2 regions of the Paenibacillus sp. WLX2291 genome follow, and region 1 is predicted to be linked to the other one. Evidence: a T-box and tRNA genes for the amino acid it is inferred to sense, from the RefSeq annotation. Region 1 holds a T-box; the other holds one or more tRNA genes.
What was found. A T-box is a leader RNA that pairs with one kind of tRNA and senses whether it is charged. The one in region 1 lies ahead of ACDE64_RS10965 (glutamine--tRNA ligase/YqeY domain fusion protein), so its partner is inferred to be a tRNA-Gln.

Region 1 (7,712 bases):
ATCTCCTCAACGTGATGATCGTCCAGCGAATAAAATACCGTTTTACCTACTTTGCGCGGTTTCACGATTCGCATATTACGCAAATATCGTAGCTGGTGCGAAACGGCAGATTGCGTCATATCCAATACGTCGCAAATATCATGCACACACAGCTCTTGCTGCAACAGTGCGTAAATGAGTCGTACCCGTGTCGGGTCGCCCAATGCTTTAAAAATTTCCGCCATCGATAGCGCGGTGTCGTCGCTGATCAGTTCTTGCTTGATACGAGCAAGTGTCTGCTGTGAAGCTTCACTGGCGTTCTCGCAATGACCGCATTCCTCGATAAGTGTTTCCTGCTTCACGAAATTCACCTTCCTCGTATAACGTCGTATCTACATTATACCAAAAATCGTTGTGATTACGAATAACAATTTTGCAAAGGAAAGGCTCTACTTTCCATTGTGTATATGGCATATGATTCATATGAACAGGAACGGTGTAAAAATGCTCGTTACGAACTGTCGGAATTTGGCGACTATGTGGTATGATCATCTTCTGTGGTCTGTACAATGAAACGAATGTGTTGCGGTTAACAGTAAGTTGAATATAAGTTCAGTTTGTATGACGACAACATTGTAAATGAAACGGATGTATGGTTTATTGTGCAAGCATAATCGACTTTGACGCTGTAGACTAAACAAACAACAAGACATGAATGTGCGAAAACAAACGGTGGATGAGCAATAGAGCTGAGTCTGCTAATATGTTGCACTGCCTGTAACTGGAGGATGTAGATGTGGTTGAAACGGTACTCGCTATTGCTATTTTTATTGTCACACTGACGTTTGTCATCTGGCAGCCTCGAAATCTGTCCATTGGTTGGTCGGCATGTGGGGGAGCGGCGATTGCGCTGCTGACCGGCGTTGTTGGCTGGCAGGATGTGCAGGATGTGACTGGTATTGTATGGAATGCGACCCTTGCTTTTGTAGCGATTATTATTATTTCGCTCGTGCTGGATCGGATTGGATTTTTTGAATGGGCAGCGCTGCATATGGCGCGGCTGTCGCATGGGAATGGGCTGCGGATGTTTATTTACATCTCGGTGCTGGGTGCGGTAGTCTCGGCACTATTTGCCAACGATGGCGCGGCGCTCATTCTAACGCCGATTGTACTCGCAATGGTACGGGCGCTCAAGCTGGAAGAGAAGTATGTATTTCCATTTATTATCGCAGGTGGATTTATTGCGGATACGACCTCGTTGCCGCTCACTGTAAGTAATCTAGTCAACATTGTCTCGGCGGATTATTTTGGTGTGACCTTTATGGAATATGCGGCACGCATGATTATTCCGAATCTGTTCTCGCTAGCAGCGAGTATTCTCGTATTATATTTGTATTTTCGTAAAAGTATTCCGCATACGTTTGACGAAAGTCAGCTGAAGGAGCCGATTAAGGCGATTCGCGACCTCAAGCTGTTCAAACTGTCATGGTGGGTACTGGGACTGCTGCTGGTAGGGTATTTTGTCAGCGAATTTCTGCATATTCCGGTCTCGGTTGTGGCGGGTGTGATCGCGATCTTTTTCCTGATTATGGCGAATCGTAGCAGTACGGTGCAGGCGCGCGAAGTGCTGCGGAATGCGCCGTGGGCGATTGTCTTTTTCTCAATTGGGATGTATGTGGTTGTATATGGATTACGTAATGCGGGGCTGACATCGATTCTGGCAGAATGGATTCAAGCATTCTCGAATCATGGACTGCTGGCGGCGACGATGGGAATGGGTTTCCTGTCGGCAATGTTGTCATCTGTGATGAATAATTTGCCCACAGTGCTAATCAATGCGTTGGCGATTCATTCGTCCGGTGTACAGGGCGTCGTGCAGGAAGGTCTGGTGTATGCGAATGTCATCGGCTCTGACCTCGGTCCCAAAATCACACCGATTGGTTCGCTCGCAACACTACTCTGGCTACATGTGCTCGGTAACAAAGGCATTCGCATCACATGGGGTACGTACTTCAAAATCGGTCTGATTCTGACCATTCCGACGCTGTTCCTCACACTGCTTGGTCTATACTTGTGGCTGAGCATCTTGGGTGGTTAACGCATTTGATCAATAAAGGTACAAAAGAAACCGGCAAGTATACAAGATGTCAGCTACAGAGGCACATCTACTATACTTGCCGTTTTTTTGTGTTTTCATATAATATCTACAGCTCTATCCTATTATGACTCTGTTAGTTTCATGATGTTCTATCGCTTTTCAATGATTTATTAGGTTACGACGCTATATTACATTACGATAGTATATTGTACATTGATACTCTATTGCATGTTGATACTCTATTACACGTTCATACTATTTTATAATACATTGCCAGATCACTACACTATGTTCAATTGGAAGTCCGCCAGCAACCTTGCAATTTACGCAATAATACAATTTGCCCTGCATGATAGGCATCATGGATGAGCCAACCGGCAAGCTGTTGACCACGGTTTATATGGGTATCTGGATAAGGTGCAGCAAGCGATTCATCGTCATATGCATCAATCATATCGCGCAATGCTAGCGATGTATCGGTCACATCACGAACAAGCTGCTGCCAGCCTGCTTCATCATATGGATCGCCCGGAGAACCAAAGGTTTGCAAATTATTTTCTGCTTCAGCACCCGGATCTTTATCCTGATGGCGATTCAATACACGCTGATTATAATGCTGAATATGATTGACGTACTGACGAATCGTCAAATTATCGCCTTGCGGTTGCCATGCCGCTTGCTGAGCAGTCAAGCCTTCCAAAGCTAGTGAGAGCGGAACAATCCAGTCTTCATCCTTCCAGATTTGATCCTTTTGCAGTAATAACAGATCCACTTTGAGCTTACTCATCATATTGCCTCCTTCGGGTTGTATCCCGTATAGTGGACGATCTGTGAAGCAGCAGAAGATTGGTGGAAACCTCATTTAGAAAATAGTAGCGACATTATGAGTGTAAAAATGGTGCTTACAGAGATGTTATGTGTAAATGTAACTTTCTATCTCACTCATAGATCGTTACAATAGTATTAAACATAATAGAATATACGTAACCATCTATTTTATTTAAGATAGTTACGTCGGGTGTATCTATGACAGATGTATTGATGTATCTAAGACTAGTATATTGATGGATCTAACATATTTACATTGAATGCGTATGATCAAATGTTCCGCTAACTAGTAACATACACTAGTAAAGCATGAGCTAGTAAATAAAATTACAATCATATATGAGCAATAACGACAGGATAGGTGAATAATTATGGATATGATGTGGACTGATTTTTTGAATAGCGATTATCACGACTGGAAGGAAGGCAAGCATGACGAAGACAAATTGCCGCTACCTACATGGCAGCAGCGTTTTCTGGAGCAGCATCAGCTGAAGGCAGATGTACCGGCGAATGAGCAGCAACTAGCCATGTTATGTACATTACGTACACAACTAAGCAAAATAGCAGCAGAAGTCGCTACAGGTGAATCGTTGTCTGCCAAGCATATGCAGTATTTGAATGACATGTTGGCAGGTGCTTCGTTGCAACGACAACTACAGATGGACAAGGATCAGCTAACGCTACATTATGTGTGTCAGCAGACAGGTTGGGATGTGGTAGCGGCGGAGATTGTAGCTGATTTTGCAGCAACATTGTTACATGGTGATGCTCGGCGTATCCGTCATTGCGATAACCCGGATTGCCGCTGGGTCTTTTACGACGATACACGTAGCCGAACGAAGCGCTATTGCGATGACAAGTTATGCGGCAATCTCATGAAGGTTCGTCGTTTTCGAGCACGACAAAAGAACAAGAAATTATAAAGAAGCTCCAATCCTCATTATCCAATAGTTGCCAAACCTAACAACTGGCAGTACAATAAAATCCATATTACATGCGATGACGAGAAGAGTAGACTTGATTTGCGCTTCAACAGAGAGCTCCGGTAGCTGAGAAGGAGTGAAAGCAATCCAGTCGAAACAAGCCTCTGAGCAGCATATCGGAACCGGTCAGCGGGGATGGTATGACAGGCGCTCCTGTTATAGAGCTGGGGTATAATCGGCGTTTCCCTCATAGTCATATGAATCCATGTGAAATGATAGGCGGCACGACGACGTACCCGACAAGGCGGATGCAGTGATGCAGCCGCGAACTGGGGTGGCACCGCGATCACAATCTCGTCCCCAAGACAAATGTCTTGGAGGTGGGATTTTTTTGTTTTATGGCACATGTGGAGACGAGTTCTTCACACGGTCACAGTGGATTGCCAACTGGGAAATAGATGAGTAGCAGTATGTCATTCATATGTAGCTACCAATACGATTCATCGTTTCCTCAAACTTGAAGGAGGTCACCCCATCACCATGTTAAATACGAATAAAACCCATTTCATCGAACACGAACCTGCTGAGCATGAGCATTTTATTACTCGCATCATAAAAGAAGATGTAGCAGCAGGCACATTCAATCGCCCGATCGCCACACGTTTTCCGCCAGAGCCAAACGGTTATTTGCATATCGGCAGCGCCTTTGCCATTATTTTGAATGCAAGTATGGCGCAACAGTTTGATGGCAACTTCGTTCTGCGGTTCGATGATACGAATCCGCTCAAGGAGGATGAAGAGTACGTACATGCGATTATTCATGATCTGGCATGGCTCGGTTATCGTCCAGCGGTGCATTACGGTTCCGATTATAGCGAGGAATATTACGCTGCCGCGATACAACTGATTAACAAAGGAAAAGCATATGTATGCGACTTGACGCCAGTGGAAATGGCGCAATACCGGGGTACACTAACCGAAAAAGGAACAGACAGCCCCTATCGCAACCGTAGTATCGAGGAGAATCTGAAGCTATTATCTGCCATGCGTGCAGGTCAATTTGCTACTGGAGAAAAGGTGCTGCGTGCGCGTATTGATATGGGATCTCCCAATGTGAATTTGCGTGACCCTGTGCTGTATCGGATCATTCATACCCCGCATTACCGTACAGGCAAAGAGTGGTGCATATACCCGATGTATGATTTTGCTCATCCGATTCAGGATTGGAAGGAAGGTATCACGCATTCGTTATGCTCTATTGAATTTAAGGAGCATCGACCATTGTACGATTGGGTGCTGCGTGAGCTGGACATTGCCGAGCCGCCGAAGCAACGTGAGTTTGGACGATTGAATATTAGCGGTGTAGTAACGAGCAAGCGCTATTTGCGGCAGCTTGTGGAAGGCGGATATGTGGATGGCTGGGATGATCCGCGGTTGCCAACGTTACAAGGGATGCGTCGTCGCGGGTATACTGCGGATAGCATTCATGCCTTTTTTCGTGATGTTGGTATGATTCGGGCAAACACTACCGTGGATCTGGGCATGCTGGAGCACGCTGTTCGTCAGGATCTCAAGCCCAAAGCAATGTCTGTCATGGTCGTTCTGAATCCGGTTAAAGTGATCATTACGAACTATGATGCAGCTGCTACGGAATGGCTGGAAGTAGAGAATCATCCGCAACAGGAACATAGGGGGACACGTCTGCTTCCATTCACACGCGAGATCTGGATTGAGCGTGAGGATGTGATGGAAGTGCCAGAGCGCGGTTTTCATCGGTTATCGCCGGGTGTGGAAGTACGGCTGAAAGGGGCGTATTTTATCCGCTGCCAGCATATTCTGCACGATCCAGACACAGGAGAAATCAGCGAAGTACATTGTACGTATGATCCGGACACTCGAAGTGGAAGTGGCTTTGACGCACGTAAAGTAAAATCAACGATTCACTGGGTAGCTGCGCATCATGCAGTTCCCGTAGAAGTGCATGTATATCACTCGCTGCTTACGGAAGAGGGTGAAGTGAAACACGATAGTAACACAAGCCAAGTTCTTGAAGGAAGTAAACATGTTAAAGTTAATGAGGATATCAATGTAGACGAAGGTGTGAAGCCAGATGCCGAATCTCACACAGAACATAATATAGATGAAGATGATCCATGGCATCATCGCGTTCGCTCGGATTCGCGTATTGTGATGAAGCATGCTGTAGCAGAGCCGATGCTCCTTCATCCCGATCCTGAGGCACATTACCAATTTATCCGGCATGGTTATTTTGTGACCGATAGCCGATACAGCCGCGACGATCATCCTGTATTCAATCGTGTCGTATCCCTCAAGGACTCATGGAAAAGAAGCTGAGTGCAAAGAGGAATTACGATTCAATAATTCAATAGTCATCCAACAGCACACAGATTGATTTTGATACAAAATAGAAGCTCAGAATGCACTACTATGTAACAGCTCCTAATACAAAGCTAGCATATAGAAGCTGACATATAATAGAACGAAGAGAACAAACAATAGGTCAGATCAGTATCATCCCGATGCCGATCTGACCTGTTTTTGTCATATATACCGTTTTGGCTTTGACATTGGGATCGGTGAAACGTATACTGTACATAACATATGAACAATTACTCATGTATTGATAAAATAAAAAAATATAGCAAAGGCAGTAGGCAGATAAGATACAGCCTTTTCGCTAAAAGGAGGAATCAGCATGGGACAGACATCGTTACAGTTGACTACCCGTGAGCTGACATTAGACGGACTGCATTGTGCCAATTGTGCAAGGAAGATCGAGAACGGCGTCAGCAAAATCAAAGGCGTATCGTCATGCTCAGTCAACTTTGTCAACAAAACATTGACACTTGAAACGGAGCAAGAGCAGGCGGAACAAGTGGCTGGGGAAGCCGCACGTACTGTCAATCGGATCGAACCACACATACAGGTCAAGATCAAAGCACCCATCGCTCAGACAACTGCTGTCAACCAAAAGAATCGTATCCATGCAGATGGGTCTGCTTCACATACTCATTATGATCATCCGATGCTGGCGCCTGCGCAGAACGAGCGGATGAATGCTCCAACCAATACAGAGCAAACCCAGCAACATTCTCATGAATCCTTACACAACCACCAAGCACATAACCATGCTCATAACCACCAAGAACATACTCATGCTCATAGTAGTAATCAGCAACGGAATCTGCTTATCCGTTTGCTAGGCGGAGGTATTTTGCTGGCGGGCGGTTTGATCTTGCCAGTGTCTGGTTGGGCGGAGCTAACACTATTTCTGCTTGCTTATGTGATCGCTGGTGGCGATATTGTCTGGCAGGCAGTGCGCAATATTGTGCGCGGGCAAGTATTTGATGAATATTTTCTAATGGCGATAGCGACGATTGGTGCGTTTCTGATCGGTCAATACCCGGAAGGGGTTGCCGTTATGCTCTTTTACCAACTCGGTGAGATGTTTCAGGGATATGCGGTAGAGCGTTCACGTCGCTCCATCGCTGAACTGATGAATATTCGCCCGGATTATGCTAATTTGCAAACGGCGGAAGGCATGTCTCAAGTCTCGCCAGAGACTGTACAAATTGGCGATCATATTATGATCAAGCCGGGGGAAAAGGTGCCGCTGGATGGTATCGTAGTTGAAGGTAGCTCTATGCTTGATACATCCGCCCTGACCGGTGAATCGGTTCCACGCCATGCCCAGACTGGCAGCGAAGTACTGGCAGGCTTTGTGAACAAAAATGGTGTGTTAACGCTGGAAGTTAGCCGTGGATTCGGCGAATCGTCAGTCGCGAAGATTCTGGAGCTGGTGCAAAATGCCAGCAGCAAAAAGGCACAAACCGAGAAATTCATTACCAAGTTCGCCCGGT
Region 2 (7,712 bases), 1.8 Mb from region 1:
CACAGGTCTGTGCGAAGCCGCAAGGCGAAGTATACGGGCTGACGCCTGCCCGGTGCTGGAAGGTTAAGGGGAGTGGTTAGTCTTCGGGCGAAGCTATGAACCGAAGCCCCAGTAAACGGCGGCCGTAACTATAACGGTCCTAAGGTAGCGAAATTCCTTGTCAGGTAAATTCTGACCCGCACGAATGGCGTAACGATTTGGGCGCTGTCTCAACGAGAGATCCGGTGAAATTTTAATACCTGTGAAGATGCAGGTTACCCGCGACAAGACGGAAAGACCCCATGGAGCTTTACTGCAGCTTGATATTGAACTGGGGTGCGATTTGTACAGGATAGGTGGGAGCCTTGGAAGAGGGAGCGCAAGCTTCCTTGGAGGCGCCGTTGGGATACCACCCTGATCGCATCTGAGTTCTAACCTAGTACCGTGATCCGGTACGGGGACCGTGTCAGGTGGGCAGTTTGACTGGGGCGGTCGCCTCCTAAAATGTAACGGAGGCGCCCTAAGGTTCCCTCAGAATGGTTGGAAATCATTCGAAGAGTGCAAAGGCAAAAGGGAGCTTGACTGCGAGACCTACACGTCGAGCAGGGACGAAAGTCGGGCTTAGTGATCCGGTGGTACCGCATGGAAGGGCCATCGCTCAACGGATAAAAGCTACCCTGGGGATAACAGGCTTATCTCCCCCAAGAGTCCACATCGACGGGGAGGTTTGGCACCTCGATGTCGGCTCATCGCATCCTGGGGCTGAAGTAGGTCCCAAGGGTTGGGCTGTTCGCCCATTAAAGCGGTACGCGAGCTGGGTTCAGAACGTCGTGAGACAGTTCGGTCCCTATCTGTCGTGGGCGTAGGAAATTTGAGAGGAGCTGTCCTTAGTACGAGAGGACCGGGATGGACGCACCGCTGGTGTACCAGTTGTTCCGCCAGGAGCATCGCTGGGTAGCTACGTGCGGACGGGATAAGCGCTGAAAGCATCTAAGCGTGAAGCCCCCCTCAAGATGAGATTTCCCAAGTAGTAAGACCCCTTGAAGACGACGAGGTTGATAGGTTGGGGGTGGAAGTGCAGCAATGCATGGAGCTGACCAATACTAATCGGTCGAGGGCTTATCCAAGATTCTAAATACGCGATGGATCGTTTCGGATTCAGTTTTCAGGTGATGAACACATCTGCACGTTTGGTGATGATGGCGGAGGGGTTCCACACGTACCCATCCCGAACACGACCGTTAAGCCCTCCAGCGCCGATGGTACTTGGACCGCAGGGTCCTGGGAGAGTAGGACGTTGCCAAGCGAAACAGTAAGACTAGCCACTTCTAGAGAGTGGCGACTATTCCCTGATAGCTCAGTTGGTAGAGCACTCGACTGTTAATCGAGTTGTCACAGGTTCGAGTCCTGTTCGGGGAGCCATGCTCTCATAGCTCAGTAGGTAGAGTGCATCCATGGTAAGGATGAGGTCACCGGTTCGAATCCGGTTGAGAGCTTTTTGGTAAGGCCCGTTGGTCAAGGGGTTAAGACACCTCCCTTTCACGGAGGTAACAGGGGTTCGAATCCCCTACGGGTCATTCTTTTCTTTTTATGAAAAGATTTGAGTAGTAAAGGATTGTCAGCGCTTGATAAGCCAAGATTTAGGGTACGACTATGTACAATGATGGACATTGCCTTTACAACTAATACTTTTGGAGACTTAGCTCAGCTGGGAGAGCATCTGCCTTACAAGCAGAGGGTCGGGGGTTCGATCCCCTCAGTCTCCACCATCGTTATTTCATGACGTTGGGGATTAGCCAAGCGGTAAGGCAACGGACTTTGACTCCGTCATGCATAGGTTCAAATCCTATATCCCCAGCCATCATGAGCCATTAGCTCAGTTGGTAGAGCACCTGACTTTTAATCAGGGTGTCGAAGGTTCGAGTCCTTCATGGCTCACCATTTTCACTTCAGGTTTTACATGCGCGTGTGGCGGAATTGGCAGACGCACTAGACTTAGGATCTAGCGTCTTACGACGTGGGGGTTCAAGTCCCTCCACGCGCATCCTTTGCGGACGTGGCTCAGCGGTAGAGCATCGCCTTGCCAAGGCGAGGGTCGCGGGTTCGATTCCCGTCGTCCGCTCCATTTGCGCCCTTAGCTCAGCTGGATAGAGCGTTTGACTACGAATCAAAAGGTCAGGAGTTCGAATCTCTTAGGGCGCGCCATATTTTCATATTTCTGCATATCGGGATGTAGCTCAGCTTGGTAGAGCACCTGGTTTGGGACCAGGGGGTCGCATGTTCAAATCGTGTCATCCCGATTGTATGCGGGTGTAGTTCAATGGTAGAACTCCAGCCTTCCAAGCTGGTAGCGTGGGTTCGATTCCCATCACCCGCTCCAATTATAATTTAAGACCGGAAACGGTCTTTTTTTGCTATATGGACATGCAAGCGTATTCAGATTAAACATTCATATTGGAAATTTAGATTAGGGATTTAGAGTGTTGATCATGTGTAGGGATGATATGGGTAGCTGTTTCATTTTTAATAAATAAATGCACGTGATTGTCATTCTGACAAATAGGTCTAATTTAATCTTCACACGTTAAAGGATTGTAGTATAATGATGTAGTGCGATAACGCTGTGAAGTCATTATGAGTGAATGATGAAATGTTTGCATAAATAATCATAACGATTAAATTAATTAAAGTATTCGCTGACGCTTTGTTGTATGATGTTAAGAAGATGTTAACCTTCATTAGAATCAACACCGGTGGGGAACGATAGGAGGAGAAGCATGTCTGAGTTGACAGTGAATGTAAGTAAAAACCATTCTAACAATCTGCTACGGCGCGATGTACGCTTTTTGGGAAACATCCTGGGTGAAGTGCTTGTACATCAGGGTGGTCAAGAGCTGCTGGATATTGTGGAGAAAATCCGCGAGCTGAGTAAATCGCTGCGTGCAGTGTCTTTGCCTGAAGTATTCGAGGAATTTAAAACATTGATCCGCAATCTGGATTCAGATAATCGGCATCAGGTGATACGGGCTTTTGCAATTTATTTCCAATTGGTTAATATTGCAGAGCAGAATCATCGCATCCGTCGCAAACGTGATTATGAGCGTTCGGCGGGAGAGACGGTTCAATCCGGTTCCATGGAGAGTGCAGTTCAACAACTGAAGAAGCACAATTTCAGTCAAGAACAAGTGGAAGCTCTATTAGCTGATCTATCGCTGGAACTCGTAATGACTGCGCATCCAACTGAAGCGATGCGTCGCGTTATTCTTGATATCCACAAGCGCATTTCCGAAGATGTTAAATTGCTCGACAATCCGACTCTAACCTTCCGTGAGCGCGAACAGCTGCGCGAGAAGTTGCTGAACGAAGTCATTACGCTCTGGCAAACCGATGAGCTGCGTGATCGCAAACCAACGGTACTGGATGAAGTTCGTAACGGTATGTATTATTTCCACGAAACGCTGTTTGATGTATTACCAGAGCTGTACCAAGAGCTGGAGCGCTCATTGGCGAAGCATTATCCAGATCATCACTGGCATGTACCAGGCTTCTTGCGTTTTGGTTCGTGGATCGGTGGCGACCGTGATGGTAATCCTTCCGTAACAGCAGAAGTGACCTGGAAAACACTACAGATGCAGCGTAAGCTAGCGATTCGTGAATATCAGCGGATTTTGCGTGATATGATGAACTCGCTGAGCTTTAGCACAACAATTATTGACGTATCGGAAGAATTGCTTTCTTCCATTCAAAAGGATCGTCTGCATGTGACGATTGATAAAACGTACAGCTGGAACAACGAGAATGAACCTTACCGTATCAAAATCGCCTATATGCTACGCAAACTGAACAATATCGTCGACGACTCCAAACGCGGTACGATGGAGCGTTATAATCATGTCTCTGAACTGCTGGAAGACCTGTGGACGATTGATAAGAGTCTGCGTCATCACTATGCCGATTATGTCGCGGATACGTATGTACAAAAAATGATTCGTCAGGTGGAGCTGTTTGGTTTCCATACAGCTACCCTCGATGTCCGTCAGCACAGTCAGGAACATGAAAATGCACTGAAAGAGATTCTTGCTGGTATGCAGATTGTGGATGACTATTCCAGTCTAAGTGAAAGTGAGAAGATTGAATTGCTGGGCAAGCTGATGACCGATCCGCGTCCGCTGACTTCGCCATATTTTAATTACAGTGAAAGTACTGAAGAGTGTCTGGCGGTTTATCGTACGATTGCCAAAGCGCAACAGGAATTCGGCAAAAACTGTATTTCTAGCTACCTGATCAGTATGACTCAGGGTGCGAGCGATATTTTGGAAGTTATGATCTTTGCCAAAGAAACAGGGCTGTTCCGCTTGTTGCCAGATGGTCAAGTTCATTGTACGGTGCAAGCAGTGCCTCTGTTTGAAACGATTGACGATCTGCATGCAGCACCGCAAATTATGCGTAGTGTGCTGGATCTGCCAGCTTATCGTGCTGCTGTTGCTTCGATGAATGATCTGCATGAGATCATGCTTGGTTACTCTGACAGTAATAAAGACGGTGGTGTGGTAACAGCGAACTGGGAATTGCGTCTGGCGTTGAACGATATCACGGCAATGGGACAAGAATATGGTATCAAGCTGAAGTTCTTCCACGGTCGCGGCGGTGCGCTCGGACGTGGCGGGATGTCGCTGGATCGCAGTATTATGGCTCAGCCTCCACATACGATCGGTGGCGGTATCAAAATTACAGAGCAGGGTGAAGTGCTGTCTTCTCGTTATTCCTTGCAGGGCATTGCTTACCGTAGTCTGGAGCAGGCGATCTCTGCACTGATTACTTCGGCGGCGATTGCTCAGACTGGTGAACCAGCTGGTGAGAATAATAAAGAATGGGATAACATTATCCGTGGGATTTCGGAAGTGTCTCTGAACAAGTATCAGGACCTGATCTTCCGCGATCCAGACTTTATGAACTTCTTCAAGCAATCGACACCGTTGCCAGAAGTGGGCGAGTTGAATATTGGTTCGCGTCCATCCAAGCGTAAAAACAGTGACCGTTTTGAAGATTTGCGTGCGATTCCGTGGGTATTTGCATGGACACAAAGTCGTTATCTGCTGCCAGCTTGGTATGCAGCGGGCACGGGTATCCAGCATTTCTATCAGAACAAACCGGAAAATATGGCTGAACTGCAACATATGTACAAGGAGTTCCCATTCTTCAAAACGCTGATCGATACGCTGCAAATGGCGATTGCAAAAGCGGATCTGACGATTGCTCGTGAATATGCTGGTATGTGTAAAGAAGAGAGTTATCGTAATCGGATCTTTGGTATGATTGAAGAAGAATTTAACCTGACACGCGATCTTGTTTTGCAAATTAGCGGTCAGCAGGAGATTCTGGACAATGTACCGGTCATTCAGGAATCTGTACGTCTGCGTAATCCGTATGTAGATCCATTGAGCTATTTGCAGGTACAATTGCTGAGTGAGCTGCGCGATATTCGCGAAGAAGGCTCGGATGATGCTGAATTGCTGCGCGAAGTGTTATTGACAATTAACGGCATTGCATCCGGTTTGCGCAATACCGGTTGATATCAGAGAGTATATATTGGAGTAATTAAATAGAAAAAGGATACTATTAAAGTACTATACAATAGTATCCTTTTTTCTTATCATCCGTTATGAGTTATGAGTTATGAGTTATGAGTTATAGCTAATGATAGATGGAATATTGATCGTGTTCTAATGGTTGGGAAATCACATTAAAGGGCTTCTTTTTTCTGGAAATATTCATGCTGAAATTGTAATTGATCATTTCCATTTGGATATGGAATGTACGAATTTTGATATTTGGTATACCGTAATTGTGTAAATGCTGAAATTATCGCAGGATTAAGATTGCAATTTACGGAATCATCCAGTACGATTTTAAGTGGATTGTAAAATGGTTTACACAACAAACAATATACATACCGGGAACAGAGTTTGGGGGAGTGATGGTGGACAATCTGGATACGAGACTGGCAAAGCTGGCGCTAAAAGGTGATCAGCGTGCTTTTGCTGAGATCGTTGATTTATACAAAGACAAGCTGTTTCATCTCGGGTATCGAATGCTGAGCAATCGGCATGAAGCCGAAGATGTGGTGCAGGAGACGTTTTTGAGAGTATATAAAAATCTGGATCGGTATGATCCAAAGCAGAAATTCTCGACTTGGATCTACCGGATTGCAACCAATCTGTGTATCGACCGTCTGCGTAAGCGCAAGCCTAGCTTTTCGCTGGATGCGGAACTGAACGATCAGGATAATACGGATGGGTATGCGCTTATTCCGGGCGATGAGCGGACACCGGAAAGCGAATATATGCTGACGGAAACGCAGCAGCTTATTCATCAGGCGATTGACTCATTACCAGATAAGTACAAGACGGTTATGGTACTGCGCTATCTACAGGAGCTATCCTTGCAGGAAATTAGTGATGTGATGGATATGCCGGTGACCACAATCAAGACCCGGGTGCACCGTGGTCGTGAATTTTTACGCAAAAAGCTGGAAAATAAGCTGTAAAGCCTATGTAACAACGCTATAGAAACCGTGTAAAATAAACCGGTTGGCATGGAAACATATTCAAAAAATCTTTCTGCTTTTTTGAAACATTACCGAAGCTGCACCGTATTGAACAGAGTATTCGCGGTTCCAGACATTATGCCTGTACGGTGTGATGTACGAAGCGCTATTTTACGAGAAAGGAATGGCTCATATGGATTGCAAACTGGCCGTCACCTATATGCACGAGTACCTGGACGGCGACTTACCCGATGAACAGGCGGATGAGCTAAATCAGCATATGGCTGAATGCTCGGAATGCCGTGCCGCTTTTAAAGAGCTGGAGCAAACGGAGCTGCTCTTATTTGCTGTCAATCACCGTAAACCGCCAGTATCTGATGAGCTCACTGACCGGATCATGCAGTCACTGCCGAAGCCGAAGAAGAAGTCAGCCTGGGTTACCTGGTTGAAGCATCATCCGGCATTGACCGCAGCAGCAGCATTTTTCATCATTTTGCTTGGAACTCTTCCGTTGTGGGATGAAGGTCCTGAGATGATCGTCAAGGGGCAAAGTCTGGATCAGGTTGTGATTGAAGGAAATACTGTCATCGTACCGGAAGGCAAAACGATCGCCGGTAATTTAACAATAGAAAAAGGACAAGCTAGGATCTACGGTGATGTTGAAGGCAATGTAACGGTCATCGACGGTAGCGTATTTCAGGCAAGTACTGCTCATATCTCTGGACAAGTTCAGACGATAGATCAGGCAGTAGGCTGGCTTTGGTATAAGATTTCAACTGCATTCTCGGATGTCGCCTCTACTAATTAAATGAACAACCGAAAGGCGCCTCTTGTACAAGATGGCGTCTTTTTTGTGTGTTTTACCATTGTTCTTTGCATGTTGTACGAAAAAGCGTGTAAAATAAGAAAATAGGAATACGATCCATATCATGCACGGTTCATTTTGCCATGGAATGCGACTTGAATTGAATTTTCTGAAAAAGATCGCAAACTTGTCTGTATGTTGGGGTAATATGATAATAGTTAGTGCATGGAGTAGTTGATGTGATCATACAATGAAGGTCACGATCGTTGAATGGATTGGACAGAATTGCGTAGTTTGGATTTGAAGCTGTTACATTTTGAACTGCGCGAAATTCTACCCCTGAATGTTTTCTACCATGCAATACATTCATGACTTGTTAAC

Region 2: it encodes a tRNA-Gln, which carries the amino acid that the T-box ahead of ACDE64_RS10965 (glutamine--tRNA ligase/YqeY domain fusion protein) is inferred to sense. The anticodon was not compared.

The regions. Positions count from the first base shown of each region.
Region 1 covers NZ_CP176755.1:2,532,133-2,539,844, forward strand. Annotated here, with positions in the region: gene ACDE64_RS10945 (ArsR/SmtB family transcription factor) at 1-341, opposite strand, end outside; gene ACDE64_RS10950 (arsenic transporter) at 776-2,077, shown strand; gene ACDE64_RS10955 (DinB family protein) at 2,370-2,867, opposite strand; gene ACDE64_RS10960 (CGNR zinc finger domain-containing protein) at 3,277-3,831, shown strand; T-box leader at 3,899-4,196, shown strand; gene ACDE64_RS10965 (glutamine--tRNA ligase/YqeY domain fusion protein) at 4,372-6,186, shown strand; gene ACDE64_RS10970 (heavy metal translocating P-type ATPase) at 6,548-7,712, shown strand, end outside.
Region 2 covers NZ_CP176755.1:780,662-788,373, forward strand. Annotated here, with positions in the region: rRNA gene ACDE64_RS03345 (23S ribosomal RNA) at 1-1,106, shown strand, start outside; rRNA gene rrf (5S ribosomal RNA) at 1,169-1,285, shown strand; tRNA gene ACDE64_RS03355 (tRNA-Asn) at 1,326-1,401, shown strand; tRNA gene ACDE64_RS03360 (tRNA-Thr) at 1,403-1,475, shown strand; tRNA gene ACDE64_RS03365 (tRNA-Glu) at 1,485-1,556, shown strand; tRNA gene ACDE64_RS03370 (tRNA-Val) at 1,673-1,748, shown strand; tRNA gene ACDE64_RS03375 (tRNA-Gln) at 1,766-1,840, shown strand; tRNA gene ACDE64_RS03380 (tRNA-Lys) at 1,845-1,920, shown strand; tRNA gene ACDE64_RS03385 (tRNA-Leu) at 1,942-2,023, shown strand; tRNA gene ACDE64_RS03390 (tRNA-Gly) at 2,030-2,104, shown strand; tRNA gene ACDE64_RS03395 (tRNA-Arg) at 2,108-2,184, shown strand; tRNA gene ACDE64_RS03400 (tRNA-Pro) at 2,206-2,279, shown strand; tRNA gene ACDE64_RS03405 (tRNA-Gly) at 2,286-2,359, shown strand; gene ppc (phosphoenolpyruvate carboxylase) at 2,757-5,552, shown strand; gene sigW (RNA polymerase sigma factor SigW) at 5,957-6,526, shown strand; gene ACDE64_RS03420 (zf-HC2 domain-containing protein) at 6,720-7,334, shown strand.